DNA from 2 places in the Pseudoalteromonas phenolica genome. Region 2 is predicted to be linked to the other one. Evidence: predicted binding sites of a transcription regulator. Region 2 holds the regulator's gene; the other holds the start of a gene.

Region 1 (19,147 bases), 340 kb from region 2:
ATTAGTTAAAAATTTTGCTCAACTGGTCAACTAACCACCACTTAGCCAGCGCAAAATAGTTACATTGAAATACTTTAACGTTATGATGTGCGTCCGTTCAAAGGCAATGTTGAGTAGAAGTTTATGATTAGTGCATTTGATATGTTCAGTATCGGGATTGGCCCGTCGTCGTCACATACGGTCGGCCCAATGCGCGCTTCACGTCTTTATGTAAAAGATTTACAAGAAAAACAATTAATCGACAAGGTTACTTCTGTCAAAGTAGAGCTATATGGCTCACTTGGTCAAACTGGTGTTGGTCACGGCTCAGGTAAAGCGGTGATTTTAGGCTTAGCAGGTTACGACCCTGAAACCATCGATGCCGATGCAGTACCTGAAATTTTAGACACCATCGAAAACGAACAAGTTATCTACTTAGATAAAACCCATAAAGCGGCTTTTCCAAAGCAAGGCGCGATTGTTTTCCATCGTCGTAAAACCTTGCCTAAGCACTCAAACGCCATGGAAATTTTCGCATATGCTGGCGATGAGTTAATTCATAGCCAGGTTTATTACTCTATCGGCGGCGGTTTTATTGTGACCGAAGAAGCCTTCGATCAAGAAAAACAAGCTGCTCTCGATATTCGCGCAGAAAACCCAGCCCCTTACCCTTTCAATAATGCTCAAGAGTTATTGGATATGTGTAAAGAGACAGGCTTAAGTGTGTCATCTCTAATGATGGCTAACGAGAAAACACTTCGTGCAGAAAAAGATATTAAAGACGAACTCTTCAATATCTGGACCGTCATGAAAGCTTGTATTGAGCGTGGTATGCGTACTGAAGGTATTTTACCGGGCGGCTTAAAAGTAAGACGTCGTGCACCGAGCTTATATTTAAAACTAAACGTTGAAAATAACAACGACCCACTTCGTGCAATGGACTGGGTTGATTTATTCGCTCTAGCCGTAAACGAAGAAAACGCTGCGGGTGGCCGTGTAGTGACTGCACCTACAAATGGTGCGGCGGGGATCTTACCTGCGGTATTAATGTACTACCATACATTCATCAAAGAAGTAGATGCTGAAATTGCAACACGCTATTTATTAACTGCTGCAGCGATTGGTATTCTTTATAAAAAGAATGCGTCAATTTCAGGTGCAGAGGTTGGTTGTCAAGGTGAAGTCGGTGTTGCTTGCTCAATGGCTGCAGGTGCACTCACTGAAATCATGGGCGGCAATGTTGTACACGTTGAGAACGCGGCTGAAATCGGCATGGAGCATAACTTAGGTTTAACATGCGACCCTGTTGGTGGTTTAGTACAAGTTCCTTGTATTGAACGTAATGCTATGGGTGCAGTAAAAGCAATCAATGCATCACGTCTTGCTATGCGTGGTACGGGCGATCAAAAAGTATCGTTAGATAAAGTAATCAAAACCATGTTAGATACTGGTAACGATATGAAAACCAAATACAAAGAGACTGCACGTGGTGGTCTTGCGGTTAATATTATCGAATGTTAATCACTAATACCAATCCTCAAAATAGATCACTTAATTAAGAGGGTTGGTATAACAATAGTTAGACAAAAAAGGCTGCAATTGCAGCCTTTTTCATTGATAAGATAATTACTTCACTGGTAACTCAATGTCTTTGAACAGCTCGTCTACGTCATCTTGATTACGCAGCAAGCTCGCTTTTTCAACCAACTCTTTGGTTAAGTGTGGTGCGAAGCGTTCAATAAAGTCATACATATAACCGCGTAAGAAGCTGCCTTTTCTAAAGCCAATTTTAGTTGTGCTCGCCTCAAATAAATGACTTGCATCGATACAAACTAAATCGTCATCAGTTTGGGTATCAATAGCCATGGTTGCTAACACACCCACACCTAAACCTAAACGAACATAAGTTTTAATCACATCAGCATCTGTTGCAGTAAATACAATATGTGGCTCTAGACCATGGGCATTAAACGCTTTATCAAGCTCAGAACGACCAGTAAATCCAAAAACATAAGTGATCAATGGATATTTCGCGATATCTTGAACAGAAATATTTTTACCGAGTTTTGCAAGTGGGTGATCTTTTGTTACTACGATGCTTCTGTTCCAGTGGTAACAAGGCAACATGACTAAATCACTGTACAAATGCAGCGCTTCTGTTGCGATAGCAAAATCAGCGTCACCACGAGCAGCCGCGTCTGAAATTTGCTGTGGCGTGCCTTGATGCATATGGAGAGAAACTGCAGGATACTTCTGCATAAAGCCTTGGATCACCCCAGGTAACGCATAACGAGCTTGGGTGTGGGTTGTCGCAATATTCAACTTGCCTTGATCTGGTAAGGTGTGCTCATTCGCAACGGCTTTTATTCCCTCAACCTTAGAGAGTATTTCACGGGCAATATTGATAATTTCATTACCCGCTGGGGTAACGTGCGTGAGATGCTTACCGCTACGGCCAAAAATTTGTACACCAAGTTCATCTTCAAGCATTCTCACCTGTTTAGAAATACCAGGTTGAGATGTGTATAGACTTTCAGCTGTGGCCGACACGTTCAAGTTGTGATTGAGGACTTCTACAATATATTTTAGTTGTTGTAATTTCATAATATTTTTATTGTTTTAGTTTTTCTCGAGCAACGGCTTCGTTATTGAGCCATACAGCATTTTGCCCTAATTCTCTAAGGCTAGCATATTTGAAGACTTTCAGGTAGCAATTGCCTCATTTGTTTACGACTGACCATAATTTAAATCTTAAACTATAATAAAAAGCTATGAATTAAATGTATTTTTTATCAGAATATCGTGTTGCGCTATTCAGTAAACGATAATTTCATGTAAGATAAAAATGGTTTGAGAACTTTATGATTGAGAAGTCGCTATGCTTGTCCCAATAATTATTGTGCTAATCGTTGCTTTGATCATCATTGCCGTGTGGGTTAGTGCAGTTCAGCAACATAAAGAGAAGCAAGAAGCAGAAAGAAGAAAAGAACTTGCTAAACAGAAACGTATCATTGAAGAGTCTGAAGATGTGATCGTAAATAGCAGTAATATCCCAATGTCTGAATTTATGATCCAAGTCTTACAAAGGCGGGTTCATGATGCTTTAACGGTCATGGTTGAGCTTTCTCCTTCGTCAAGGGAACTAAAAAACCGACTACATGAATCAAAAGAGCGTATGAATTCGACGCCTGAAAATGCTAATAATTCAGACAATCTGAGCTTACCTGACAGTGACAAACAGCTCATAGCTTTAGTCCAAGGTATTAAAAAGCTAAGAAGCGTACTTCGTTCTGAGCATTCCAAAGGTAAAGTTGAAACGCAAAAGTTTGTTGCCGAAGACAGAAGACTTGAAAAGCTACAATTAAAAATTAATGTTGAAAGTCAGATTAAGCGCGGTATCGCTGCTAGAACAGCCAACATGGTCGGTTCAGCTCGACAATATTTCGAAAAAGCCTATGCCACAATATGCGCTGTAACCTATTCTGACGAATATGTAACAAATAAAAAGCAACTTTTAGAATCTTACTTAAACGAAATCAGTAGCGAACTAAAAGCGTCAAACGAATCTTCTGTAAAACAAAAGAAAGAACAAGAGCAAGACGATTTAGACGTACTATTTGCACCAAAGAAAAAGTGGTAACACTTTTCCTTTGGTCTAAGATTTTACCAGTTAGCTTAGCGCAAATTTGACCAAAAATAATGCAGTTAGTACCCACACACTGATTGTAATTTCATCTTTCTTTCCACATACAAACTTCACTGCTGTATAAGCAATAAAGCCTAAAGCAATACCATGAGCAATTGAGAAAGTTAGTGGAGTCATGAGTAACACAACACTCACAGGGATAGCGTCTGTCATGTCATCCCAATTCACCAGTTTTAAGTTTTGTAACATTAATACAGCTACATACAATATTGCCCCAGCAGTAGCATAAGCTGGGATCATTTGTGCCAAAGGCGCAAAGAAAGTCATTAGTAAGAAACATACGCCAACAACAACAGCGGTTAAACCCGTTCTTCCGCCCACCGACACACCTGATACCGATTCAATATAAGATGTCGTTGTTGAAGTTCCTAGCATAGAACCTGCGATTGTGGCCGTACTATCAGCTGAAAGCGCACGTCCCAAACGTGGCATTCTCCCCTGCTCATCTGCTAAGCCAGCTTTTTGCGTTACCGCTACCAAAGTGCCAGAAGTATCAAATAAATCTACAAATAAGAATGCAAATACAACACTCAGCATTGAAAGCTCTAGTGCACCAGCTATATCTAATTGCATAATTGTCGGCGCGATACTTGGCGGTGTGGACACAAGGCCTTGATACTCAATCAAGTCTAAAGACCATGCAGCTAGAGTCACGATGAAAATGCTGATCAGGACACCGCTTTTTACATCTCTAAACATCAATGCAGCAATGACAAAGAAACTTAATATTGCCAATAACGGACCTGCACTGGTGATATCACCTAGTTGCACAAGCGTGGCAGGGCTTGCGACAATTATTTCAGCATTTTTAAGTGCGATAAGCGCTAAAAATGCACCTATACCAGTAGCTATTGCTTGCTTTAAGACTAATGGGATCGCGTTTATAATCCACTCTCGCACTTTAAATAAGCTTAAAACTAAAAAGATACAACCCGATAAAAATACAGCCCCTAGTGCTGATTGCCAGCTATAACCCATGCCTAAAACCACACCATAGGTAAAGAAAGCATTTAGGCCCATGCCTGGAGCAAGTGCAAGAGGATAATTTGCCCAAAAACCCATAATGAAGCAACCAATTGCCGCCGCAATACACGTAGCAACAAATGCAGCACCAAAGTCCATACCTGTTTGCGCTAACATAGCTGGGTTTACAAAAACGATGTAAACCATAGTGAGAAATGTCGTGAGTCCAGCAATTAACTCCGTTTTCACACTAGAGCCTTGACGCCTGATAGAAAATAGCTTTTCGAGCATAGATGTTTCCATTGGTAAAAGTTAAAAGAAATTTATAATTCTTATAAAAGCGGCGCTATTTTAGCGGCTTATGGCAATGATTAAAAATGCAATTTAAGTTTATATGCGTGCTAATTTTCAAATTACTATGGGAGAGAAATGTGTCTTTTTAGCGTGTATAAACGTATGGCCTATACAAAAATGAAACACGTTTATTCTTTTTATAACTGTCAGAAACTTTTAATTAAAGAAAGCGTTAAAAAATAACTGCATAATGATGGTAAAAATATATAATTATGTGGCAAGAATTTCGCATAGCTAAATTTATGACCAACATAGTCGCAAAGTTTTGACTACAATAATATTAAGCATTTCAAAAATAGGTAGAGTATGGATAAATCGCCAGATAATAGCGCGGCGCATCACGACTTAGAGCAACAGCTATTTAATGTGCTTGAGTTCGTTACAACACCTCCTAATGGTGAACTACGCTATCCAAAAGAGCATGATTCTGTCACTGCTTTTAAAAAAGGGTTGTACTACCTACAAGAAAAATCGTATCCGTTGGCGACGAAGTGGCTGCGCATGGCTGCTATGTCTGGAGATAACAAAGCACAATTTTATTTAGGTTTGATGTTTATAAAGGGCCAAGGGGTGCCACAGAGCGTATTCCATGCCATGGCTTGGTTATCACTTGCTCAAAGCCAAGGTGTAGATGCGGCCAATGCAGTGATAGAACAAATTAAACCGCATTTAACGACGAAAAGAATCAAAGATGCACAGTGCTACGCTGCCACCTTGTATGAGCAAATTCATCAATTACAATTCCAGTCAAATTAAGTCTACTTTTCCATACAGTAGTTTTATACAGTATTCACTGTAAAAACTACTGTATATAAACACTGTATCTATACCACGTTTAAAAAATCAATATCGAAAAAACAATAAACCATTGTTTTTAAATGGTTTATATTTTGGCAAATATTAAAGTTGATTAAAAAGTAACATTTTTGCTTGCAATAAAACACTGTATAAACTACTGTATATAAATACTGTATAAACAACCAGTGAGATGATTATGTTACAGACAAACGCAGTTTTACCAAGCTCAATAAAAAAAGTAGATGCAGCAAAAGCCGTTAACTTTGTTGAAACTCCTGATGAAATTTGTGCCAGTCTTGAATTGCTTAAGATCATTCATCAATGTAATCACAAACAAGGTTGGACACTACTAATTGCACCTGACCATATCCCAAATAAAGATATGCTTGAGTCCAGCTCAATAGACTCAAGTAAATTGTTAGTGATCAGAAAAAAACACATCGTTGATTTAGAGTATGTTCTAAATTCAGCATTAAATAATGGCAACTTTGCAGCGGTTATTACATGGACTGGCATTACGAATTCAGAGCAGCTTTCGCAAATGCACTTAAGCCAAACAGATATCTCGCTATACTGTTTTACTGAAAACAGCAGCAAAGCGTGTACAATAGAGCGCATAGCAAGTTAATAAAAGATTTTCTTATGTGTTACTGTTCTAACACTCAACCTTATGAGTCATGCTGCAATGTATTTATTGCAAAGCAAAAGTTACCTGGCACAGCGGAGCAACTTATGCGCTCTCGTTACAGTGCTTATGCAACTAATAATGCACAGTATATACTTGAGACTTATGCCAAATCTGAGCAAAGCAATCACAGCCTTGAAGACATCGAAGCATTTGCTTCAATCGCTAACTTTATCAAGCTCGAGATCGTATCAACAAAAACTTCGCCTGAGTTTGATTATGTGGAGTTTAAAGCTCATTATTTAGCAGGCGGAAAACATTGCCAAATACATGAGGTTTCAAGATTCATTAAAGAAGAAGGGGCATGGCGTTACTTAGATGGCCAATTATATGACGTGCCTGAGTTAAAAGTGTCTAGAAATGATCCTTGCCCCTGTAATAGTGGCAAAAAGTTTAAAAAGTGTCACGCTAGCTGATTTAAACAGCACTTAAGTTCACTCACTATCATCTCGCATTAGGCGGACAACTGAACCGCCTGCTGCATTTCACCGCTGGCTAATTGATCATAAAAACCTGCTGCATCCATTTTAGGTTTATCTATCTCTAAAGCGCCAGCTCTTTGAGCGAAAATTTTAGCCTGCACAGTGGGCTCACAATTATCAATTACGGCCAACTCAATGTGCTTCTTATCATCTCTGATATGAAAAGGTTCTGGCGAAAGACAATTTCTTAGCCTTAATTCTGTAAGCCCCTGCTCATGAAGTAAACGGCTATTGTTTTCACCTATTGTCATATCATAAGAGTTGGGGGCCGTTTGTTGCTGGGGACCAATTTGAAGTTCTTTTTTTAACGCACTTTCGCTCTTATCTGGCTCAATTAATTCTGATTCAGGTAAATGAAATTCACTGAAGTCGAGTGCGTTTGGTGAGAGCATAGCCAAACAAAGCGCAAAGTCAGCACGACGATCTTGTGCCACGCTTTTTGCTAGCGTGTCACCAAGCTGATGCTCCTTGTTTAAAATGCGCTCTAATTGCATAGAGTTTCACCGATTATTTCAAAAGTTACATTTTTATCGGCATTTTTTAAATTTTCTTTAGTTGTTTTCTTTACTTAATAAAAAACTTTGTTATTATCAGCGCCGTTGTTTAGGAGGGGTTCCCGAGCGGCCAAAGGGATCAGACTGTAAATCTGACGGCTCTGCCTTCGCTGGTTCGAATCCAGCCCCCTCCACCATAACAACACTTTACAACTTGGAGGGGTTCCCGAGCGGCCAAAGGGATCAGACTGTAAATCTGACGGCTCTGCCTTCGCTGGTTCGAATCCAGCCCCCTCCACCAAGTTGTACAAAATTAGATATCCCCTGTGGAGGGGTTCCCGAGCGGCCAAAGGGATCAGACTGTAAATCTGACGGCTCTGCCTTCGCTGGTTCGAATCCAGCCCCCTCCACCATCTCCTTTTTGTTGAATCTTCTTAATTCATTCTATCATTAGTTTTTTACCATTCTTGTTAAACCATATTCTTGCTGACTTATAATCTTGGTAATGCTTTTCAACAAGTTCCCAAAATAATTTGTTATGTGCCAGTACATGGCAATGTGCTAGCTCATGAACAATGACATAATCAATCATATGCTTTGGTGCCCCTGCAAGAAGGCTATTAAAAGTAAGCGCTTGTTTACTGCTACAACTGCCCCAACGGCTTTTATACTCCCTGATTTTCACGGCTGAAATATGACAGTTCATTTGCTCAGACAATCGCTCTAGGCACAACTCTAAATAACTACAGAGCAAATCTGTCAGTATTTCAATTATCGCTCGCCTGAACTCATGCCTATCTTGGCGCAGCTCTTCAGGTAAATATACCAAATGGCTCTCATGATCTAGTACGGGTTTGATGATATCTGAAAATTCAATCTTATAAACTGAGCCAAAAACCAATAACGACCTTGTATGCAGCGGCTTTTGTATACTTGGAGCAAGCTCTAGCTTATTTCTTTGTGCATGCACCCAGTCTTTTTTGCTCTTTAGCCAATTTTCTAAAGCGACCTCACACACGTTATAGGGAGCTGTCACGACCACTTGATCTGGTGTGACTTTAATTGCAACCGTCTTTCTTCGTTTACTAAGCTTTAATTGATAATCAAACATTTTTAAGAATTTTTTTTACTTCACATTCAATACCATAAATTTACTGCTACCTTTAGTGTAATAAGACTATAAAGGGGTTAATTTATGAAAGATAAACCTACTTGCCAATATCAATCTCCCGATGGCCATCGTTGCCAAGAAATCGATATGGGTTCTGGTCTTTGCTTTTGGCATGACGCAAAGTTCGATAAAAGTGGGCTTGAATTATCGCAAAAACTAGAACGTTATGCCAAGCGTGGTGGTCTTCTGCAAGGTTTGGAGTTGAAAAGAGCGAATCTAGAGGGACTAAACCTTGTCAAACATAATGACCATACTGGTTACGACTTATCATATAGTAACTTTTATCGTGCGAATTTAAGAGGCGCGCACTTATTTAACAACAAAATTGAAAATGCATCTTTAATGAAAGCCGATCTGCATGATGCCAATTTGCATTGCTGTAAGCTTTCAAATTCCAACCTATTGGGCATAAAGCTAAACAATACTCGTATCGATAACATAGATTTAAGTGGTAAGTTACAGCAAGAGAATGAAGCAAGCTTAGCAGCCAAAGAGAAACGAACTGAAGATGCCGCTGACTTCTTCTTACAATCTGAAGAGACATACCGCACACTGAGAAAAGGCGCTGAGCAACAAGGTCTTTTTGAAATGGCAGGTAATTATACTTACAAAGAACTGCGTATGCGTCATTATCAATACCCAACTCATTCAAAAAAACGCTTTATGAGTGCGGCTGTTGACCTGCTCTGTGGTTATGGTGAAAAACCCGCAAATGTGATCCGTTTCAGCCTTTCAATGATTGTATTTTGCGCACTGATGTATTTCCTGTTTGGCATCAGTTATCAGAATGAAGTGCTTTCTATAAATTTTTCACAAAGCTTTTCTGACAATATAAGTGCACTGCTTAACAGTTTTTATTTTAGTGTAGTGACATTTACAACTCTGGGTTATGGCGACATAACCCCCATCGGATTTTCACGCTTTATTGCCACAGTTGAAGCATTTACAGGTAGTTTCTCATTGGCATTATTCGTAGTCGTCTTTGTAAAGAGAATGACGCGTTAGCATATCGGTAAGTATGAAAAGTCGCTACATGCGACTTTTGACTCTGTTTGTGGCAACACTATTTGCAGGGTCATCAGGCCAAAAATGTTTTGGATAGCGTCCTTTCATTTCTTTTTGCACTTCTTTGTAACTTGTTCCCCAAAAATTTGCTAAGTCTTGCGTAAGCTGTAAAGGACGTTGTGCTGGAGATAATAACTCCATTAACAAAGGAAGGCGCCCCTCGCATAATTTTGGGGTTTCAAGCATGCCAAACACCTCTTGCATTCGAACGCTCAGTTTTGCAGGCCCCTCTTCCTGATAAGTAAGTTTTATATTTGACCCTGAAGGCACTTGTATTTTGACTGGCAAGAGTTTCTCTAACGCTTGCTGTTGAGACCACTCTAGACAACTCATGAGTGCATCTTTGAGCGCGAGTTTAGTTAACGCGTCGTACTGTTTAACTTGCTCTAAATATGGATATAACCATGTTAAATCTGCGATTAACGCATGCTCCGATAAATCTCTGAATGTGTCAGGATAAAACTTGCAGGCGAGCTTAAGGCGCGTAAGTAACTGCTCACACTCGCCATATGATTTAAATAATGATAGACCTTGTTTAGCTATCAAACTTAACCAAGCTTGCGTTCTTGCTTGTGTGTCAATTTCGGCTCTGCTTGGCTTGCTAGAAAGGGTTATTTGACCAAGGCGTTCTCGGTCTTCATGAATAAACTTGAGTTGCTTTTCATCAAATTCGCAAACTGTTTGTTGGCTTATCAAGTACGGAAGATAAGCATTTAGCTCTTCAATATGTAAGGGAGTCGCACTAAACACTTGCATCCCCTTTTCCCCTCCCAGGGATACAATAGCTAAGTACTCAGCAACTGGCCACACTTGTTCATTAACTTTGACACCTGCACCGTTTGCCATTAAAAAGCCTTGCCCTCTACGTTTTGCGATACGATCGGGGTAAGCCAATGCAATAAGGAGTGGCACGGCGGATATAGGGAGCTCTGCAGGTTTTGCAATTTTAAGCCTTTTACACCAGTGCTGATAGGCTTGCTTGAAGCTTGATGTTGGCCTACTAAGCATTGCAGATAGTGCAATCACTACATCAGGGTTATGTTGTTTTCCCTCCTCCCATAGACTAACCAATGCACATGCCAAGGCAGTAATATCCGGGATATCAACTTCAAGTTGTTGGGCTTTTAATATCATATGGGCGTGTCTTGGTTCAGTACCAAAACTATGGATCTGAGCGCCTAATGGAGTTAATTTTCCGTTGGCATCCAAGACTTCTAACATCTGCAGTAATTGAGTCGCTTGCTCTTGTTGAGCTGGCGAAGGCTGATCAAGTAATGGCAGAGCTGACACTTCTGCTCCCCACACTTTGGCTTCGAGCATTAAGGCACTAATATCTGATGTTTTTATCTGGGGTAAATCGTGGGCTATGCGTCGGTCGAACTGCGTTTTTTCACCCAGTCTATAAACAACTCCCGGCTCAATACGCCCCGCACGCCCCGCCCTTTGCACCGCCGACGCTTTTGAGATTGACTGCGTTTGAAGCTCACTCACACCGGTGTTCAAGTTGTAGACCGCAGCGCGTTTTTTGCCACAGTCTATCACTACTCGAACACCTTCAATGGTCAAAGACGTTTCGGCCACATTGGTGGTCAAGACCACCTTTCTTTTTCCTTGAGGTGCTGGAGCAATTGCGGCTTGCTGTTGTTGTTTATTTTGTTCGCCAAATAAACTGACGACGTCAATATTGTCACCCAATTCACCTAAATTTTGCGCCACAAAATTGATCTCTTTTTGACCTGGAAGAAAAACCAAAATACTGCCAGATTGCTCCTCAATCGCTTTATGTATTACGCTTGGTATGGCTGCTAACCACTCTCGTTCGCTACGAAGTGGCACATACATTTCTTCAACAGGGTAGCTTCGGCCCTCTGAGCTAATTAGAGGACATTGTAAAAACTGCTGATAACGCTCGGAGTCTAAAGTCGCAGACATGACTAAAATTTTAAGGTCATCTCTCAATGCGCTTTGGCTTTCTAATGATAAAGCCAACGCGGTATCCGCTTGTAATGAGCGCTCATGAAACTCATCAAAGATAATTAAATCTATGCCATCTAATTCTGGATCTTGCTGGATTATCCGTGTCAAAACACCTTCAGTGACAATTTCTAAACGTGTTCGGGAGCTGACTTTCGCCTCTTGCTTTATTCTTAATCCGATTTGCTCGCCGACTTGTTCTCCTAATTGTTGAGCTAAGAAATTAGCAATATTGCGAGCAGCGAGTCGGCGAGGCTCAAGCATGACTATTTTTTTAAACTGCCCTGATAACATGAGTTGTAATGGCAACCAAGTTGATTTACCTGCACCTGGTGGCGCTTGTAGTAATACACTAGAATTAGAAGATAAAGATTCGGACAGTTGTGAATATACAGATTCAATCGGCAGCACAATTACGCTCATGATAAAACTTTTTTCGCTAGTTTATCACGGTACTAAGAATATCCTCACGGTTTGAGATCACTTTAAGTTTACCCTGCTCTATCAATTGCTTGGTACCATTAACAATTTCTTCGGCGCTGAGTGTATTTTCAATATTCGCTTCTGTAACCCCAACCCATGCATTCCTGCCACCGTTTTTAGACATATATAGACAAACATCTGCAAGCTCTATGGTTTGTTCCCAGTCAAGTAAAGCTACACTTCGGTGAAGAGGATATGATGTAAAGCCGAAAGAAGCTGTTATTGGAATATTTATGTCGTTATCTATAAATTCATAAGTCTCAATATTGACTCTGATCCGCTCTAGGATTTCTGCTGCTGAGTCACGTGAGATATTTGGCATTAATAATAAAAATTCTTCCCCACCCCAACGAATAATGACATCATTCTGCCTAATCGTTTGTTTCAATACCGTCACAAAAGATTTCAATACTGTATCACCTGCACTATGTCCATAAGTGTCATTGACCCGCTTGAAGAAATCTATATCAATCAAGCACATAATCGTTGACTCAGTCAAAATCTCAGTAGGTAAATATTCATCAATATGAGTGAACAAAAAGTGGCGATTATAGGCTCCGGTCAAGCTATCTGTGTAACTCAGTGCTTGAAGCTGTTTATTTCTAATTGCCAGCTCCTGTGTGCGCTGAGCAACTTGCTGCTCAAGCATTTTCAGCGTGCGTTTATTTTGCCAGCGCCAATACATAAAAAATAGCAATGTAAAAAGCAATACAACGATTAAAATTACACGCTGTTGAAGTAACGCCGTATTTTCTATTGCTTGCATTTGTTGCGTGATCTTTTGCTCTTTTAGAGCATTGTCTTTTTCAAGCAATGATAGTTGCTGCCTTTGCTGATCAAAATCAAATCTTGCTTCTAGTTGTAATAGCTTATTATTTCTCTTTTGAAGGTCTAAGGCTTTTTGCGTAAACGCATAGCGTTTTAAATATAAATGTGCCCATTGATAATCTTGGATTTGAGCGAAACTAGAAGCTAATGTATATTGCAGTTGAGCTTGCTCTTCTAAAAAGCGAGTATGAAACGTACTTTGAAGACCATCCTGAGCCATTAAAATAGCCTTAGCAAACATACCAGCCTGCAAATAAGCTTCGGCTTGTAAAACTTTGATCACCAATTGCGTGTGCTGAATCTGTGACCCTTGATTAACCTGATTAATTTGATTGAGTAACTCTTGCGCAATGCCAAATTTACCCAGTTTGAGCTTCACTTTTACCTTTTCAATAAGCAAGTCTATATAGACCTTCTTACTCATATTTTCTTTTTTTAATGCTTCATCAATAATATAAGATGCTTGCAGATAACTTTCTTGTGCAAAAAACAGTCTCGCTTTCCATAAGTATACTCTTGAAATAAGGTGGCTGTTTTTAGGTAATTGATTGATAAGAATATCAATACTTTGCATTTTTTCAGCGGCTTGCTTGTTACGTTCTAGTGACAGCTCTAATCGAATGATTGACAAGTAAACATTAATTAAAAAAGCTGGCTCAGCAAGCTCTATTGCAATATCTAACGCACCTTGTTTAAGTATTAAACTCTCTCTATAGTCTCCATAAAGGCGCTGTAATAGTGCAATTAGTAGCATAGCTTCTGCTTGCACTTTTTTGTTATCTAGTGCTTTAGCTTCTTGTTCTAATGCTTTTAAGTTGGGTAACAATTTAAGATCATAAGTCGAAAAGACTGCTTTTTTATATACCTCAAGCTTTGCTGGCAACTCTGCAAAACTTTTAGTTTGAACTTTCGCAGTAGGCGTTTTGCTGATCACTTCAAAGCAAGTAAAAATAACAAACAATGCAAAAAAACGAGTTGTTAACTTGATCATGGTTGTCCTGGTTTGAGCATTTGAATGTTAATAGTTTGCCAATCCTTGACCTTTTCATTGATAAAACCTGATTGCTTCAACGCTTTTTCAATTGTGCCATTGTTCCTTAGCATCTCGAGGCCTTTGTTGAGTGCTTCGAATACGGCACGACCTTCTGGGTGGCGCTTACTAACTACAAAATGCCTTGAATCAGGTAAGAAAACCTTTAAATCATTAACAGGCACATAAAGGCGGTTTTCAAAGTTTAGCTCCAAAGTAGAACTTACACTGAAATTGATTAACATAGCATCCACAACGCTGGTCTCAACCATTTCAAGCATGGTCTCCCAAGGCCCAATGAAACTCACAATGTTAAGGTCAGTATTATGAAGAGCTCGCCAATCTACTTTCCACCGAGGATTCGCAACGACGGTTAACTTTTCTAGCTGTGTTTTGGCTAAGTTATGTAGATGCACATTTCTTTTTGCAACGTATAAGCCAGCTTCGTACTCTCCAAACTTGACGATAGGCTCACTGACAAAAAGCGATCCTCTATAATTTAAAATATCTTCATGCCAAACAGAACGAGCAAGAATTAAACTATCACCTGCAATCAAGTCAGAATACTCTAAAATATTTATAGAAGGTTTAGGGTTAAAAATTACAGGTCTGTCTATGCCACCAAGCTTTAACGCTTGCTGCAGCAGAATCATCTCTATAATTTCTATATGAGACCCTTTCGTAGAAGCATGAAAATCTTTTATTTCATAGGGTGAGCGTCCATTCAAAAATCGATAATAGCGCTGTGTAAAATTCTCGCTATACATAATGTCAACAACAAGCGGACTTTGTGAGAAACACCAGTTCGGCAGTAAGAGAAAGAGAGAAATAACAACAAACCGCATAAACACCACACCACGACATAAATGCAAAACTATGCACTTTTTGTGGATATTATATGAGCGAGAGTTTTTATAGCAACAAATTTAATGCAAAAGGATTAATTAAACCCTAAGCTTGAGTACAAAAAATTTACAAAAAGAATAATTTAAGGCTCAAAAAAAATATTTTCTATAAACTTATTTTTACAACTTTAAAATGCTACCAGGGCACAATCTAAAACTAATCAAATAGAATCTTCATCAGTATTTCAATCCTTTTTAGATAGATGCTATTATCGGCGAAAATAGTCTTTCAGTGCTGTAATCATGGAAAAATACGAAGAGCTACTCGTCTCAATAAGAAAAGTCATCCGTGCGATTGATTTACATTCGAAGCAATTAAACAAATCATCGGGCTTAACTGGGCCTCAATTACTTATCATGCAAGAAATTGCGCGTGTTAAAGGTGTGACAGCAAGCCAAGTTGCGAAACAAATTAACCTCAGCGCTGCGACAGTAACAAATATATTAGATAGACTCGAAAACAGAGGCTTAATTCAACGAGTAAGAAGCTCAGAAGATAAACGTCGCGTTGGTTTATTTCTATCTGAAGACGGTAAAACAGCTCTGATTGATGCACCTCAACCTCTTCAAGAGCACTTTATTCAAAAGTTCTGTCAACTTGAAGAATGGGAGCAATCTCTCCTTCTCTCTTCAATGCAGCGCATAGCCTCTATGATGGATGCCTCTGAAATTGACGCAGCTCCGGTACTTGAGATAGACCCAATGCATTTGAGTAGTCAAAAACAAGAAGCTGAATAGTAACCAACGATTTAAAACTGGGTAAACTCTTAATCTGAGCCCAGTTTTAATTTAAGAAACCATAAGTTAAGAGACTGAAACTCATCCTCGATACGATTATTATTTGTTAGCCTACCGCCATACTCATACTGTTGTTGGGCAAAAATCTTGTTAACAGGTAACGACGTCGCTAAACATAATGTGTAGATGTAATCTATACTTTGCTGCTGCAAAAATTGCTTTACTTTGTTTAATAGTGCAGAAGCGATACCTTGATTTTGAAATTTCGTCATAACACCTAAATCATAGATACGCGCATTATTCGATTCGCTATCGAGCTCTACACGCAGACAGGCTACTATCACGCCCATGTAATCAGCACAATAATATTGTACCCCATCATTCATACTGTTTTTGATAAATTCTTCATTACTAACGGGGGAGGAATAATTAGTGTACACATGGCCATATAACTTACTCAAAGCACGAATATCTGTCAGGTTACAACTTCTAAACTGCACCGGTTCGTTAAATTTACCTGGGTGCCAAGGGGATGATGACAATGCTTTAGATACAATGTCATCATATTGAGATACTAATTCACTGTTTTCTCTTTCTTTATCGAGAAAATAAGAAATAAAGACCGCGTCTTCTGCACCAAAATAACCCGGCACTGTTGCCTCGATTTTATAGCCCTTTTTAAGAAATGATAAAAGTTGCGAATCTTTTATCTTTGCAATAATTTTGCCATACCCTTGCGAAAGCGCGACTTGGAGTAATGCATCATGAAACGTGTTAGGAGTTTTTATAGTTGCGTCAGTAACGTAAATCCGGCTATTTAGCTGACCATGGCGGATTTGATTAAATTCAACAGTCTCAACACAGTCGTAATAACTACTTGATACGGCTGTCATGCTCTCTCCATAAAAGTTAATGCTAGAAAACACTTACTAAATTCAAGCTATTCAAAAATTAATTTGATTTATAACTTTAACGCAAACACACCATTCCAATACCAACAAAAATTAAAGCTAACAATATCATAGTGTTGAATATGTAAAATAGGGTGTGGAAATACAAAGTGGCTTTCAAATACTTTGTAGTCGAAGCATATTATCAATTATTAGAACTCGAATCAAATTGCCATAAAAGAAACAAAATACATAAATTCACTCAATTTATAGTTAAATTCTGAGTATTCACTGCAAGACAACTTACCTTTTTAGCCAAAGTAACGGTATTCTTACCCTCTAAATACCACCATAAACCATATTTAAAGCCTTAAAACTCACAAAAAAAATAATTCCAACTATAAATTTAACTGCTCAAATCAAAATTATTCTCGCCATTAAAAATACAAATATATCAAGTTAAAACAACAACATAAAATTAGCCAACTCAAAAATCAAAACAATTCAAACCCTGTTCAGCTTGAAAAATTAATTAGAACTCTATAGGATTTATTTTAATTGAACGGTCAATTAATAAAAAGTTATGCCAAAAGTAGGAATGGAACCAATACGTCGTCAACAACTTATTGAAGCAACGTTAGAGTCGGTCGCAGAAGTGGGCTTACATGCCACGACCATAAACAGTATCAGTAAGAGAGCAGGCTTATCCTCAGGGATCATTAGCCATTACTTTGGGGGCAAACAAGGTCTCATCGAGGCCACTGTACGCTTTTTATTAAACAGTTTGAAAACCAGTTTAATCAGTAAAACTCAGCAACCTTGCTCTGCTGAAGAACGGTTAATGTTTATTGTTGAGGCTAACTTTTCAGTTATTCAACAACAAACCAGTAGTACCAAAACTTGGTTAAGTTTTTGGGCGCAATCAATGCATGATGAACAATTGCACCGATTACAAACCGTAAATGCAAAACGCTTATACAGTAACTTAGCATTTTCTTTCAAAACGTTAATGCCAGAAAACGATGCCAAACGTGCTGCTAAATTAGCGGCCGGTATGATCGATGGCTTATGGCTGAGGGCTGTTTTAAGTAAGGCCTCAGAGCAAGAATTTAAGCAAGCTGAGCAGCTTGCAAAACATTATGTGTCTTCCCTCATTTCATCTTGTGGAGCTTAAAAATGACCACACCTGTTTATCAAAATTTTATCCATGGCCAATTTGTGCCGAACCAGAGCAAAGAAACTTTTGCAGTGAAAAACCCTGCCACTGACGAAGTAATTTATCATGTCGAAGTTGCAGATGAGTCAATTCAAGAAAAAGCAATTGCCAGTGCACGCGAAGGTTTTGCAGCTTGGTCAGCAATGGCCCCAATCGAAAGAAGTAGGATTCTAAACAAAGCCGTTTACTTATTACGTGAGCGTAACGACGAGCTAGCAAAAATCGAAGTATTAGACACAGGTAAACCAATTCAAGAAGCAGATTGTGTCGACATTCAAACTGGCGCCGATGTAATTGAATATTTTGCAGGTCTTGCACCAACACAAGTCGGCACACAACAACCTGTTGGTAACGACTTTTTCTATACCCGCAAAGAACCTTTGGGTATTTGTGCAGGTATCGGTGCATGGAACTACCCGCTGCAAATTGCCTGTTGGAAATCTGGTCCCGCTCTTGCTGCCGGTAACACTTTAATCTTTAAGCCATCTGAAGAAACACCACTAGGTGCAATTAAACTGGCTGAAATCTTCATTGAAGCAGGCATGCCAGAAGGTGTATTCAACGTTGTGCAAGGTGCTGCTGAAGTCGGACAATGGCTGACAACACATCCTGAGATCGAGAAAGTATCGTTCACGGGCGAAGTTGGCACAGGTAAAAAAGTCATGCAAAGCGCCGCATCGAATTTAAAAGATGTGACCATGGAGCTTGGCGGCAAATCACCATTAATCGTATTTGATGACGCCGATATCACAGAAGCTGTAAGTGCGGCCATGTTAGGTAATTTTTATACTCAGGGTGAGATCTGTACTAACTGTACTCGTGTGTATGTTCACAAATCGGTTTATACGCAATTTATTAAAGAGCTTAAAGCGCGCACTGAAGCAAATATTATCGCAGGAGATCCCCTTGATCCTAATGTTAATCTGGGCGCGCTTATTTCTAAAAAGCACCAAGGTTTGGTACTGGATTACATCGAAAAAGGCAAAGCCGAGGGTGCCACTTTACTAACCGGTGGCCATGCTTTATCGCCTGAGTCTGCCCCTAATGGTTACTTCGTTGCACCGACTATTTTTACTGACTGTACTGACGACATGACCATTGTCAAAGAAGAGATCTTTGGTCCAGTTATGAGCGTGTTAGTTTTCGAGGATGAAGCTGATGTGATCACGCGCGCTAACAATACTGAACTAGGGTTAGGCGCCGGTGTATTTAGTCAAAATATTCAACGCGCGCACCGTGTTATCCACCAGCTTAAGGCCGGTATTTGTTGGATAAATAGCTATGGCAACTCCCCTGCCGAAATGCCAGTTGGCGGTTACAAACAATCAGGTATCGGTCGCGAGAATGGCATCGAAACTTTAAATAGCTACACACAAACCAAGTCTG
Region 2 (12,591 bases):
ACGTTTCGTCTTCTAACTTATAAGTTACCCATTGAAGAACTTCATCATTACTGTCGGCATTATTGTCTGCAGAAAGTAGTCTATCTTGGCTCATGGTTATACTCCATAAAGTTCTGAGTTACTGCTCTTGGCTATCTAAGCCTTGCTCTAGTAAGCGGTTTAAATTCTCTACATCTATCAAAGCACACATTTTTTCTTTAATGACGCCAGCAAGCCAAGGTCGCTTGCCTCCATTTACACGCCACTTAATGTCTTCTGGCTTTAATGTGATGTTATTAATTAAATTTTCAGCCAACAGCCCCCAAGGGCTATCTCCGAGTGTAATTAAATACTGGTAATCCAGTTTCTCTTCAAGCTCTGGGGTATACTTCTCAGGCATAACCCATCTGGCAGTATCAACAACGTTGAGCTTTTCTTCTCGATTAAGCATGACACCTTTAAACCACTTAGGCTTTCCGAAAAGCTGTGTTACCTCACCTAATTGGTGAATACCACCTAAAGACTTCAAAGGCACTGCCAAAGTCAGCCCTGCAACTTCAAAAAATAAAGCTTGAAACTCACTTTCACCATACTCTTCTTGAACGCTTGTTAAACTTGGCTCAACAATAGCTTCTTCTTTGATAATAGTATTATTTTTTGTTAACTCAAGATCTTTCGACTCAACCTCTGGGATTTCGACGACCTCAGGGCTTTCTACTACCGGCGCAGATTGAGTCTCAATGATATCTGGTACAACTTTTTCGACTGGTTGATTTAACTCTGTCTCAGTAATCTCAGGTACACGCTCGAGTAATTTTGCCACAGGGGCAAGCGCAGTCTCTTGAGGCTCATCTTCTTGCAATAATGCGCCTAGATACTGTTTCATTACCTTCTCATTAGCAAACAAGTGTTTACTCATATAGCCTCTAACTACCCTTCATTAAATACTCTAGTAATGCCTTATAAGCAAACACACCCCTAGATTTAGGACAATACTCTATGGGTGCTTGCTGCGCTAAACTGGCATCTCTAAACTTAGTATCCACCGGTATTACACCTGGCCATACAAAACCTTCATAATTAGCAAGCAATGTCTTATATGCTTCTAGTGAAGCTTTTGTCCGTTTATCATACATGGTTGGCACTATGGTGTAATTATATTGTTTTGCTTGAGAGCTTTGCATTAATTCCATAGTACGCATCATACGATCTAAGCCTTTAAGCGCTAGAAACTCTGTTTGCACAGGGATCAGTACACGTTCGCTGGCAGCTAATGCATTTACCATTAACACCCCTAAAACAGGCGGGCAATCAAGAATGGCATAATCATAGTGTTCGTTTATTTTCGCCAGTGTTTTTTTCAGAATTAAACCCATGCCATTTCGATTACCCATACTCCTGTCTAAGGTAGCAATCGCCATAGTTGCAGGCAAAATATCAAGGTTCTCAATGGTTGAAGGACACAAAGCTTGGAGAATCTCCTCGCTTTCCATCGCAGTTCCTCGAGCAAAAATATCATACACACTGACTTCTAACTCTTCAGAGTCAATGCCAAAATAATAAGTCAAAGAAGCGTGAGGGTCTGTATCTATAAGCAAAACACGTTTTCCTTGCTTAGCAAGGATCCCACCAAGGCTAACAGTAGTCGTTGTTTTACCAACACCACCTTTTTGATTTGCTACAGTCCAGATTTTCACGAAACAATTACTTCCTAGTGCTTTAAGAAATAGATTAACAACCTATTTCTTTATTGATTCTTGTGGCAACGTCATGTAAAGCCAAACTCTCAGAGGATAAGCCTGCATTTGCAACAGCTTGAGGCATACCATAAACAACACAAGTTTGCTCATCTTGCGCCCAAATCGTCGCGCCAGACTGTTTTAATAAACGAGCACCATCTCTACCATCGGCTCCCATGCCTGTTAAAACTATCGCAAGCACATCTGACTGATAAGCCTTTGCCGCACTAGCGAACGTAACATCAACGCAAGGTTTGTACGTTACCCGTGGGCTGTCATCTTCAAAGACTCTTAGAGTTTTCATTGCACCTTTAGACTCAACCAGCATTTGCTTTCCACCCGGCGCCAAATATGCAACACCCGGTTGTAATTTATCACCATGCTCTGCTTCTTTGACTTTAATCTTACACAAGCTATTCAACCTAGTTGCAAAAGCAGGTGTAAAAGCGGCAGGCATATGCTGTATTAACAAAATCGGATGTGGAAAATTTGCAGGTAATTGAGTAAGAATTGTTTGCAGTGCAACTGGCCCACCCGTTGAAGTACCTATTGCAACAAGCTTATATTGTTTACCTGAAGCTTTGAACTGCTTACTTGGCGTTGATGCACTCGAAACCTGCTGTGTAGAAGTTCTTTGAAAGCTTCTATCTGGTTGGGCAACACTCGATGTTCGTGTCGACGTCGAAGGTCTTGGTGAAATAGAAGCTTGAGGTGTTGGCGCCTTTGTAACCGATGGCCTTGAATAACTGCTCACAGAACGCGGCAACCTTCTGCGTCCAATTTCTTTTACTTTGTTTTGTAACGATTTAATCGCTTCTTCACTATTTCGAGCTATATCCTCGAACTTTTTTGGTAAAAAGTCTAACGCACCAGCATCAAGCGCATCTAAAGTAGCACCTGCACCTTCACGAGTAAGTGAGGAAAACATCAAAATTGGGGTAGGGTTAGCCTGCATGATTTTCTTTACGGCACTAATACCGTCTAAGATAGGCATTTCTACGTCCATAGTAATAACATCTGGACGAAGTGAAGCCGCCTTTTCAACAGCTTCTTGTCCATTAACAGCAAAGTCAATTACCTTGATATCACTATCTTGCTCTAAAATTTCGCTGACTCGACGCCTAAAAAAGCTTGAATCGTCTACAACTAAAACTTTTACTGCCATTGGCATACTCTATGAATTCTTAAGAACGAAAAGTGGTGCGTATGCACCACTTAAATCTTTTTTGCTAATGAAGGTTACTTACCTGCATAGTGTTTTAGCATATTTGGCACATCCAAGATTAATGCTATCCCACCGTCAGAAGTAATTGTTGCTCCAGCCATACCTGGTGTACCTTGTAATAAGGCATCGAGCGGCTTTATCACCACTTCTTCTTGACCAATAAGGGAGTCAACAACAAATCCAACCTGCTGTGTACCTATTTGAACAATTACAACATGTCCTTCAGCTTTCTTCGTTGATCTATCTGCGCCTTTTACAAGCCAGTGTTCTAAATAGAATAAAGGAATTGCTTTTTCACGAACAATAATCGTTAGCTGTCCATCTACAACATTGGTTTTTGTTAAGTCTAAATGGAATATTTCACTAACGCCTGCAAGCGGCAAAGCAAAGGTTTGCTCACCTACTACAACCATTAATGTTGGTAAAATTGCCAGTGTCAGAGGCACTTTTATCTCAAGGATAGTGCCTACACCTAGTTCTGATTGGATATTGACAGAACCGTTAAGTTGAGTGATTTTCGTTTTAACAACGTCCATCCCAACACCACGACCAGAAATATCTGAAATCTCTTCCTTGGTCGAAAATCCAGGTGCAAAAATGAGGTTATAAGCTTCTGTGTCAGATAAACGACTTGCCTGGTCTGAATCAATAACACCTTTATTAATGGCTATTTTTTTCAGTTTTTCAGCATCCATACCTGCACCATCATCTTTGATGGTCAACAGAATATGATCACCCTCTTGAGATGCCGAGAGCGTCACTGTGCCTGTACGAGGTTTACCTGATGCCTCACGAACATCAGGCATTTCAATACCATGATCTACAGAGTTCCGTACTAAGTGAACAAGTGGGTCGGCAAGTGCTTCAACTAAATTTTTATCTAAATCTGTCTCTTCACCTTCGAGGATAAGATTAATGTCTTTCTTCAAGCTTCTCGCTAAGTCACGAACAACACGAGGGAACCTACCAAATACTTTCTTGATCGGTTGCATTCGAGTTTTCATTACTGCACCTTGCAAATCGGCAGTAACCACATCAAGGTTAGAAATCGCTTTACCCATAGCTTCACTGCTAGAGTTGTTAGCTAAACTTACAAGGCGATTTCTTACCAATACTAATTCACCAACCATATTCATTATTTGGTCTAGACGCTTAGTATCAACACGAACGGTTGTTTCAGCTTGAGGTGCAGGCGGCTTTTTAGCCGATGCCTGTGCAGTTTGTGCTTTCGCCGCAGGTGCAGGTGTTGGAGCAGATTTAGCTGGCTGAGGCGCAGGTTTTGGCTTAGCTACAGGTTTCGCAGTAACAGGCTCTGGTTTCTTTGGTTGTGGGCTTGGAGCTGCTTTTGGGGGTTCTGCGGGTTCTAACGACTTTGGAGCCCCCCCCTTACCATGAAGTTCATCTAATAGCGCTTCGAACTCTTCATCATTGATTTCGTCATCGCTTGATGCTGAGGAAGGTTGTGAAGGAGCAGCAGCCTGAGTCGTTTCGGCTTTTGCCTGAGAAGGCGTATCAATAGCGCCGAAACTGCCCACACCATGGAGTTCATCTAATAAACTGTCAAACTCATCATCGGTTATGTCTCCATCTTCAATACTAGATGGCGATGAAGAAGGTTGTTCAATCGCAGGACCTTTACCTGCACCATGCAGCTCGTCGAGCAAACTTTCAAATTCGTCTTCTGTTATTTCATCAATACTTTCTGAAGTAGTTTCACCAGCTACATCATCGGTATCAATATCAAAAAGAATATCATCAGCAGATAAATCCGCTTGTGGTGCTTCTTCTACAGCGGCCTCTGGTTCAGCATTTGAAATTGAAATCTGTTCATCCTCAGATTCTGGCTTGCTTAGTTGGTGCAACGTTTCGAGTAGTGCCGGATCTGCAGGGTCTGGTTGCTCACGGTTTTGAATATGAGCGAACATTTCGTTTATGGTATCGAGTGATTGAAGAATGACATCCATCAACTCTGGAGAAACAGAACGCTGGCCTTGCCTTAAAACATCGAAGACGTTTTCAGCACCATGACAAGCATCAACAAGCTCGGTCATGCTTAAAAAGCCTGCTCCACCTTTTACCGTGTGGAAACCTCTAAAAATAGCATTCAGTAATTCTTTATCTTCAGGGTTATTTTCTAGCTCAACAAGCTGCTCAGATAACAGCTCTAATATTTCACCAGCTTCAACAAGAAAGTCTTGTAGTATATCTTCATCGACTTCAAAGCTCATGTATACACTCTCCTATTAGAAGCCTAAGCTCGACAGTAAATCGTCGACCTCATCTTGATTAGATACGACATCTTCTCTAGATTCTGCATTCATAATCGGGCCTTCTGGTCCCGAAATATCAGCAGGATCCATTTCAGCAATCTGAACCTCTTCAATATTTTCTTTTAGTTTTGCTTGGGGTTCTTCTGCCGTGCCAAATACTGTTAATAAATGAATTAAACTATCTTCAACTTCTCTGACTAATTCTATTACACGCCGAATTACCTGACCGGTTAAATCTTGATAGTCTTGGGCCATCAAAACATTTGTCATATGACCTTGAAGTTCGTCAGTTGTAGACTGAGAACCTTGCATGAACTTATCTAAGTCATGACAAAGAGACTTAAATTCACCAAGTTGAATGTCTCGTCTCATCAGGCGATCCCAAATTGGTTTTATATCAGATAAATCGTCTGCAAGCTGTTGCGCGAGTGGTAAGCTTGCTTCAACTGCGTCCATCGTCTTATTGGCAGCATTTTCTGTCATTTCCATGACATAATTTAAACGTTCTTTAGCATCAGGTAAGGCTTCTGTCGTCAAATCAGCAATACGTGTATCAAGCTCAAAATTTTTCAGAGACTCGTGTAACTGACGAGTCAACTTACCCACTTCAGCAAAAAGTTCAGATTGCTCCTTACTCGCAGCTTCCATGATCAATTCATCTGCTTTATCTTGCTCGCCTTGTTCAAGATAAGCCACTAATTGCTTAGCTTGTTCAAGTGTTATTTGAGGCACAGAAGGTGCTGACATCCGCCTCTCCTTCTTAATTATTTAGCCTAAACGTTCAAACACTTTTTCTAGTTTTGTTTTCAGTGTTCCGGCAGTGAATGGCTTAACGATATAACCATTAACACCTGCTTGCGCAGCAGCAACAATTTGTTCTTTTTTCGCTTCTGCTGTCACCATAAGTACTGGTATATGTTTAAGGCTGTCATCTGCACGAATAGCTCGAAGAAGATCTATACCCTGCATGCCTGGCATGTTCCAGTCTGTGACTACGAAATCAAATTCTTGATTCTGAAGCATAGGCAAAGCTGTGCTACCATCATCTGCTTCTTGTACGTTTGTAAAACCTAAGTCTCTCAGTAGGTTTTTGATTATTCTTCTCATCGTAGAAAAATCATCAACCACAAGAATTTTCATGTTTTTATCCAAAACATCCTCCAGTGAGGTTTGAACCTATTATTATTACTCTAATTGACCCAGTCATTGATTTTAGCCCTAAGCCTAATCATTGCCTGCCCATGTATTTGGCTTACTCGTGATTCACTCACATCGAGTATTTGCCCTATTTCTTTTAAATTCATTTCGTCGTTATAGTAAAGAGATAAGACAAGCGCATCTCTTTCCGGTAACGATTGGATCGCTGTTACCAACGATTCATTAAAACGCTCATTTTTAACGTTATTGAACGGTTTGTCTAGCGCTAAATCATTGTTAACTGGAGTGATTACGTCTTCATCGACACCTAAATCTTCAATACCAATGATTTTACTCGCGTTAACGTCATGTAGAATATGATGGTACTCATCTAGAGTAATATCAAGTTTTTCAGCGATTTCAGTGTCTTTAGGCTCTCGACCTAGCTCACTCTCAAGGTTAGAGATCGCCTCAGATACCATGCGACTATTTTTATGAACACTTCTTGGTGCCCAATCGCCACGGCGAATTTCATCTAACATAGCGCCTCGAATTCGAATCCCAGCAAAGGTTTCAAAACTGGCGCCCTTACTCGCATCAAAGTTTTTTGAGGCTTCGATCAAACCAATCATGCCTGATTGAACGAGATCATCTAACTGAATATTTGCAGGCAAGCGCGCCAATAAATGACACGCCACTTTTTTGACGAGACCGGTATGACGCTCTATCACTCTGTTAAGATTGTCTGTAGTTTGATAGCCCATCGCTTTACCCATCGATGACGACATAATTACCCGTTGACTAGCTGTTCAATAAAAAACTCTAAATGGCCAGAAGGTTGATGTGGTATTGGCCATTTAACTGCTTTACCCGCCAACCCTCTAAATGCAACAGCCGCTGGTGAGTTTGGAAATAACTCAACAATGGTCTTTTGACGGCGCGAAGATTTACGCATATTTTCATCAAACGGAATGGTTGCCACTAATTCTAGTGCAACATCTAAGAATCTGTCGGTAACTTTTGATAGTTTAGCAAAAAGCTCTTGCCCTTCACGTAAGCTTCTAACCATGTTTGCGACAATTTTAAAACGATAAACACCATGTTCACGGCTGAGAACTTTAATTAATGCATAGGCATCAGTAATTGATGTTGGTTCATCACACACCACAACCATGACATCTTGCGCAGCTCGTGAAAAACTGAGAACCATATCTGAAATACCTGCAGCGGTATCGACAATTAAAATGTCAAACTCAGTATTTAATTCGCTAAATGCACGAATAAGTCCGGCATGTTCGGCTGGTGTCAACTCTACCATATTTTGAGAGCCCGACGTTGCGGGGACAATTTTAATGCCAGCAGGCCCTTCGACTAAAATTTCGTCTAACTCACACTCACCAGATAGTACGTGAGATAGGTTTTTTTCTACTCTTAAACCAAGCATCACGTCACAATTTGCCAAACCTAAGTCGGCATCTAAAACGAGTACTCTATTTCCTTGCTGACCAAGTGCAATAGCCGTATTCAACGAGACATTGGTTTTACCAACGCCCCCTTTTCCACCCGTTACTGCAATTACTTTTACGCCATGGTTGCCATTTTGATTCATTCTACGCAGGCCACTTGCTTGATCTAATACTGTGTTAATCATACATTCCTACTGTCTGAGACGCTACAGGTACACGTCGCGAATGTTGTGCTTTTATTCTCTTTAAATACAATTGCTCAGCCTTTTTGACCATTTTATGAGCATTTGCTACACGAATGTCTTCTGGCACTCGTTGACCGTTAGTAAGATACCCTATTGGCAAACGATTTTGAATCGCAATACTAATAATCTCGCCTAAACTTAGACATTCATCAAGTTTTGTAAAAATACAACCACTTAAATTCACTTTTTGGAAATGTCTTACCGCTTCTTGAAGTACATGCATCTGTGATGTTGCACTTAAAACCAAATAGCTACGAATGTCGACTCTAGCACTTCTCATTAATGTATTAAGTTGCTCTGTCAAACGAATGTCTCTTTGACTCATGCCCGCCGTATCTATTAATACTAGACGCTTATTGCGTAAATGATATAAAACTTCCGCTAATTCATTGGCATCTTTTACTTGTTTTACCGGACAACCAATAATTCGGCCATAAGTCGCAAGCTGTTCGTAAGCACCAATTCTATATGTGTCTGTTGTGATCAATGCAACTTTATCAGCACCATACTTTTGCGCGCCTAGTGCAGCAAGTTTTGCGACTGTGGTTGTCTTACCTACACCTGTTGGGCCAACTAATGCATATACACCACCTTGGCGAAGTATATCATTGTTTGTTGTATGCATCTGATTAGCTACCATTTCCAGCAGCGAATTCCATGCTTCTTTCCTTGATACATCGTCAGGAATAAAGCAAGCCATTTGCTCGGCAACCTCCTTATCTACTCCCATACCTTGCAAGCGGTCAACTAAACACGCTCTCGTTGGGTCTCTTCTTTCCATTTCTTGCTTCATCAAGCCTGAAACTTGATGTTCAAGTAGCTGGCGGATGGCATTCATCTCTTCTCTCATTGTTGCCATTTCATCTACTTGCTTAGGCGCAGGCTCAAAGTCATCAGAAAACCCTGTATCTAGGTCATCATCGAAACTCCAAGACTGAGACTGTTGTTGATTTTTTACTTTTGGCTCTGCTCTGAAGCTTTGAGGTGAGGTTGGACGCTCAAAACGCTCTTCAGGAGTTTGGCGAGGTTTAAAAACTTCATCTGTATTAATTCCTGACTGGGAAAACATAGACGCAAGCTCTGGTGAGCGAGGTTTTGGTGCTTGTCTGTCTAACAGTGCTTGTAGACTATCTGCAACTTGGGCTTGAGGCTCTGGTTTGGCACGTTGTGGTTCTGGACGAATAAAGCGAGTTTGCGCAGGCTGAGACTGAGCGGGAATAGTATTTACTTGTGACTGTTCAGCAGGTTTTTCTGGCGCTCTCTCGTTATCCACGGCTGCAACAATTTCTACACCGTCTGCCAATTTCTTGTTTGACATAATAACAGCATCGACACCAAGCTCTTCTTTAACTTCTTTTAATGCTGTACGCATATCTTTGGCGAAAAAACGTTTAATCTTCATGTCACAACCCCTTTATTCCTATTTATTGTCCAACTGAGCTCACAATTTTGATTTGTCTTTCATCTGGTACTTCTTGATATGACATCACTCGAAGACCTGGGATCGTATGTTTGACAAACCTTGAAAGCACACTTCTTAACATACCTGAGGTTAGAAGGATGGATGGGTCGCCTAGCATTTCTTGCGTTTGGTGCGCTTCTCTTAATGATGCTTGAAGTCGCTCCGCAAGGCCTGGCTCAATTCCAGCCCCTTCATCACCCGCGTTCTGAAGTGACTGATGCAACATCTGTTCCAACTCAGGTGCCAATGTTATGACAGGGATTTCATCAGCACCGCCAACGGCGTCTTGAACGATTAATCTACGCAGTGAAATTCGCACTGCAGAGGTTAATACATCAGGGTCTTGACTGCGCGGACCGTATTCAACAAGAGTTTGAACAATCGAACGCATATCACGAATAGCAACCCCTTCATTCAATAGATTTTGAAGTACTTTAACCACTGTTGTAAGAGGTAAAATATCAGGCACTAAACCTTCCACTAGTCGAGGGTGGGATTTAGCAAGCATGTCTAATAGATTCTGAACTTCTTCATGTCCTAGTAGTAATGACGCATTATTTGTTAGCAATTGGCTAATATGAGTTGCGACAACAGTCGCTGCATCTACTACTGTATAGCCTAATGAATGCGCTTCATCTTTTTGCTCAGGCTTAATCCAAACTGCCTCTAAGCCAAAGGCTGGATCCGTAGTTGCTACGCCATTGATTGGGCCAAATACTTGCCCTGGGTTTATAGCTAATTCATCACCATGCTTTAATTCACCATTGCCTGAACCTACCCCCATCAAGGTGATACGATATTCATTTGGATCTAATTCAAGATTATCACGGATGTGAACAGGCGGAACCAAGAAGCCAAGTTCTTGTGAAAGCTTCTTACGAACACCTTTAATGCGGCTTAACAGCTCACCACCTTGCGCCTGATCTACAAGTGGAATTAAACGGTAACCGACTTCTAGGCCTATAACATCGACTGGTTGAACATCATCCCAACCAAGTTCTTTTTGATCTTGTTGTTTAGCTGCAACATCTCCGCCTTTAGCTTCCTGTTGCGCTTGCTCTTCATCAGCTTTCGCTTTTTGCTGTTGAGTGTAATAAGCCAAATAACCAAGGAGCGCACCTAAGCTTAAAAATGCAATATGTGGCATACCCGGCACCAAACCCATCGTGATTAAGATACCAGCAGCAATATAGAGAGACTTCTCATTACCCAATTGAGTTTTAAACTGCTCGCCCATGTTATGAGATTCGTTTTGGCGAGTAACTACGATTGCTGTGCCAATTGAAAGTAACAAAGAAGGGAGCTGTGCAACTAGACCATCTCCAATGGTAAGTAGAGTGTATACTTCCATCGCTCTTGAAAACGATAGGTCGTGTTGGATCATACCAACAAATAAACCACCAATGATATTGATTGCTAAGATTACAATACCTGCTATGGCATCGCCTTTCACGAACTTACTGGCACCATCCATTGAACCATAAAAATCTGCTTCACGTGTTACTTCGTCGCGGCGCTTACGCGCTTCATCCGCACTAATAAAGCCTGCATTTAAATCAGCATCAATTGCCATCTGCTTACCTGGCATTGCATCTAGTGTGAAACGCGCAGATACTTCAGAAATACGCCCAGCACCCTTGGTAATAACCACAAAGTTGATAATAATGAGGATTAAGAAGACAACAAGGCCAACAGCATAATTGCCTCCAATAACCACTGAACCAAACGCTTCAATTACCTTACCCGCAGCATCTCCACCATTATGACCTTCAAGTAACACAACACGAGTACTAGCAACATTTAAGGCTAATCGCATGATAGTTGCAATAAGCAGAACCGCTGGGAACATGCCAAATTCCAATGGTTTCATGGTGTAAACGGTAACGAGTAATACCACCAGTGCCAAAGCAATATTGAAAGAGAATAAGATATCTAAAAGAAATGGAGGTAAAGGCAAAATTACCATGCCCAAAGCCGCAAGCACTAAAAGTGGCGTTCCGACCCCTTTTGCATAGTCTTTTTTATTTTCATTAAAACCTTGTAAAACTGCTTTAAAATCCATAACTTAACAACTACAAAATATTGACACTGGTCTAATAAAGCAATTAGTGAGCCAATAAAGTTATCGTGTTTAATGTTTTACATCGTCAGGGATAGGTAAATTATTACTGAGCTTAGTTGGTCTTCTACCACGACCTTTCTGAAACCGTTTTAGCTGAAATACATACGCTAAGACTTGGGCCACGGCAGTAAAAAGCTGATCAGGGATTTGGTCGCCAACTTCTGTCGTATGATAAAGTGAACGCGTTAAGATCGGAGACTCAACGATAGGAACCTCATTACCTTTTGCTATTTTTCGGATTTGCATTGCTAATTCATCAACACCTTTAGCAAGCACAATCGGCGCTCCCGCTTTTTCAGTATCGTATTTAAGTGCAACTGAATAGTGCGTCGGGTTTGTAACAACCACATCAGCATCAGGCACATCTTGCATCATGCGCCTTTGGGACATTTCTCGCTGCGTTCGACGAATTCGTGCTTTTATCTGTGGATCACCCTCAGAATTTTTGTACTCATCCTTCACTTCTTGTAGAGTCATTTTCAATTGTTTATGGTGATTATAACTTTGGTAAGGCGCATCTATGGCTGAGATGATTATCATTGTGCAACTAAGCGCCAGAAACATCCAAGCCAGAATTTCTAGGGCATGAATGATTGAACTTGGGATCTGTTCAATACTCAAATGCAGAATTTCATAAAAAAACATCTGTATTAATAAAATTGCAAAGCCAGCAACCAATACAAATTTAAGAATAGCTTTCACTAACTCTATAGCAGCTTGCGGTCCCAGCATACGCTTAATCCCCTTCATTGGAGACATTTTACTTGCTTTGGGTGCAGCGGCTTGCCAACTGAAATTAAAACCTCCCAACAAGGTATTTCCAACAATACCTGCGATTGTGATGATAAACACAAACATAGCCATCGGAAAAAATATTTCAGAAAACATTTCCCCCCATACAGAAAACATTTTCGTAGTGTCGTAAGTTTCATTTCGATTCAAAGTT

The links. The regulator FliA, encoded in region 2, starts transcription of late flagellar genes. The targets are predictions, from matches to a motif close to CTAAAGNTNNNNNNNNNNNNGCCGATA.
Region 1: a site for FliA is predicted at 7,496-7,522, ahead of PP2015_RS06365 (VC2046/SO_2500 family protein). Genes of this name have one in related genera too.

The regions. Positions count from the first base shown of each region.
Region 1 covers NZ_CP013187.1:1,427,472-1,446,618, reverse strand. The annotation lists gene PP2015_RS06405 (CoA pyrophosphatase) at 1-34, shown strand, start outside; gene PP2015_RS06400 (L-serine ammonia-lyase) at 124-1,500, shown strand; gene cysB (HTH-type transcriptional regulator CysB) at 1,606-2,583, opposite strand; gene PP2015_RS06390 (hypothetical protein) at 2,858-3,619, shown strand; gene PP2015_RS06385 (NCS2 family permease) at 3,650-4,939, opposite strand; gene PP2015_RS06380 (tetratricopeptide repeat protein) at 5,309-5,758, shown strand; gene PP2015_RS06375 (SulA-like leucine-rich domain-containing protein) at 5,997-6,428, shown strand; gene PP2015_RS06370 (YchJ family protein) at 6,443-6,901, shown strand; gene PP2015_RS06365 (VC2046/SO_2500 family protein) at 6,940-7,461, opposite strand; tRNA gene PP2015_RS06360 (tRNA-Tyr) at 7,574-7,658, shown strand; tRNA gene PP2015_RS06355 (tRNA-Tyr) at 7,678-7,762, shown strand; tRNA gene PP2015_RS06350 (tRNA-Tyr) at 7,790-7,874, shown strand; gene PP2015_RS06345 (M48 family metallopeptidase) at 7,901-8,572, opposite strand; gene PP2015_RS06340 (ion channel) at 8,657-9,637, shown strand; gene hrpB (ATP-dependent helicase HrpB) at 9,662-12,082, opposite strand; gene PP2015_RS06330 (GGDEF domain-containing protein) at 12,111-13,973, opposite strand; gene PP2015_RS06325 (type 2 periplasmic-binding domain-containing protein) at 13,970-14,857, opposite strand; gene PP2015_RS06320 (MarR family winged helix-turn-helix transcriptional regulator) at 15,161-15,655, shown strand; gene ablB (putative beta-lysine N-acetyltransferase) at 15,685-16,548, opposite strand; gene betI (transcriptional regulator BetI) at 17,129-17,719, shown strand; gene betB (betaine-aldehyde dehydrogenase) at 17,722-19,147, shown strand, end outside.
Region 2 covers NZ_CP013187.1:1,087,034-1,099,624, reverse strand. The annotation lists gene PP2015_RS04930 (chemotaxis protein CheW) at 1-94, opposite strand, end outside; gene PP2015_RS04925 (chemotaxis protein CheW) at 119-898, opposite strand; gene PP2015_RS04920 (ParA family protein) at 906-1,676, opposite strand; gene PP2015_RS04915 (protein-glutamate methylesterase/protein-glutamine glutaminase) at 1,711-2,883, opposite strand; gene PP2015_RS04910 (chemotaxis protein CheA) at 2,958-5,171, opposite strand; gene PP2015_RS04905 (protein phosphatase CheZ) at 5,187-5,960, opposite strand; gene cheY (chemotaxis response regulator CheY) at 5,982-6,365, opposite strand; gene PP2015_RS04895 (RNA polymerase sigma factor FliA) at 6,404-7,114, opposite strand; gene PP2015_RS04890 (MinD/ParA family ATP-binding protein) at 7,141-8,001, opposite strand; gene flhF (flagellar biosynthesis protein FlhF) at 7,994-9,463, opposite strand; gene flhA (flagellar biosynthesis protein FlhA) at 9,486-11,585, opposite strand; gene flhB (flagellar biosynthesis protein FlhB) at 11,655-12,591, opposite strand, start outside.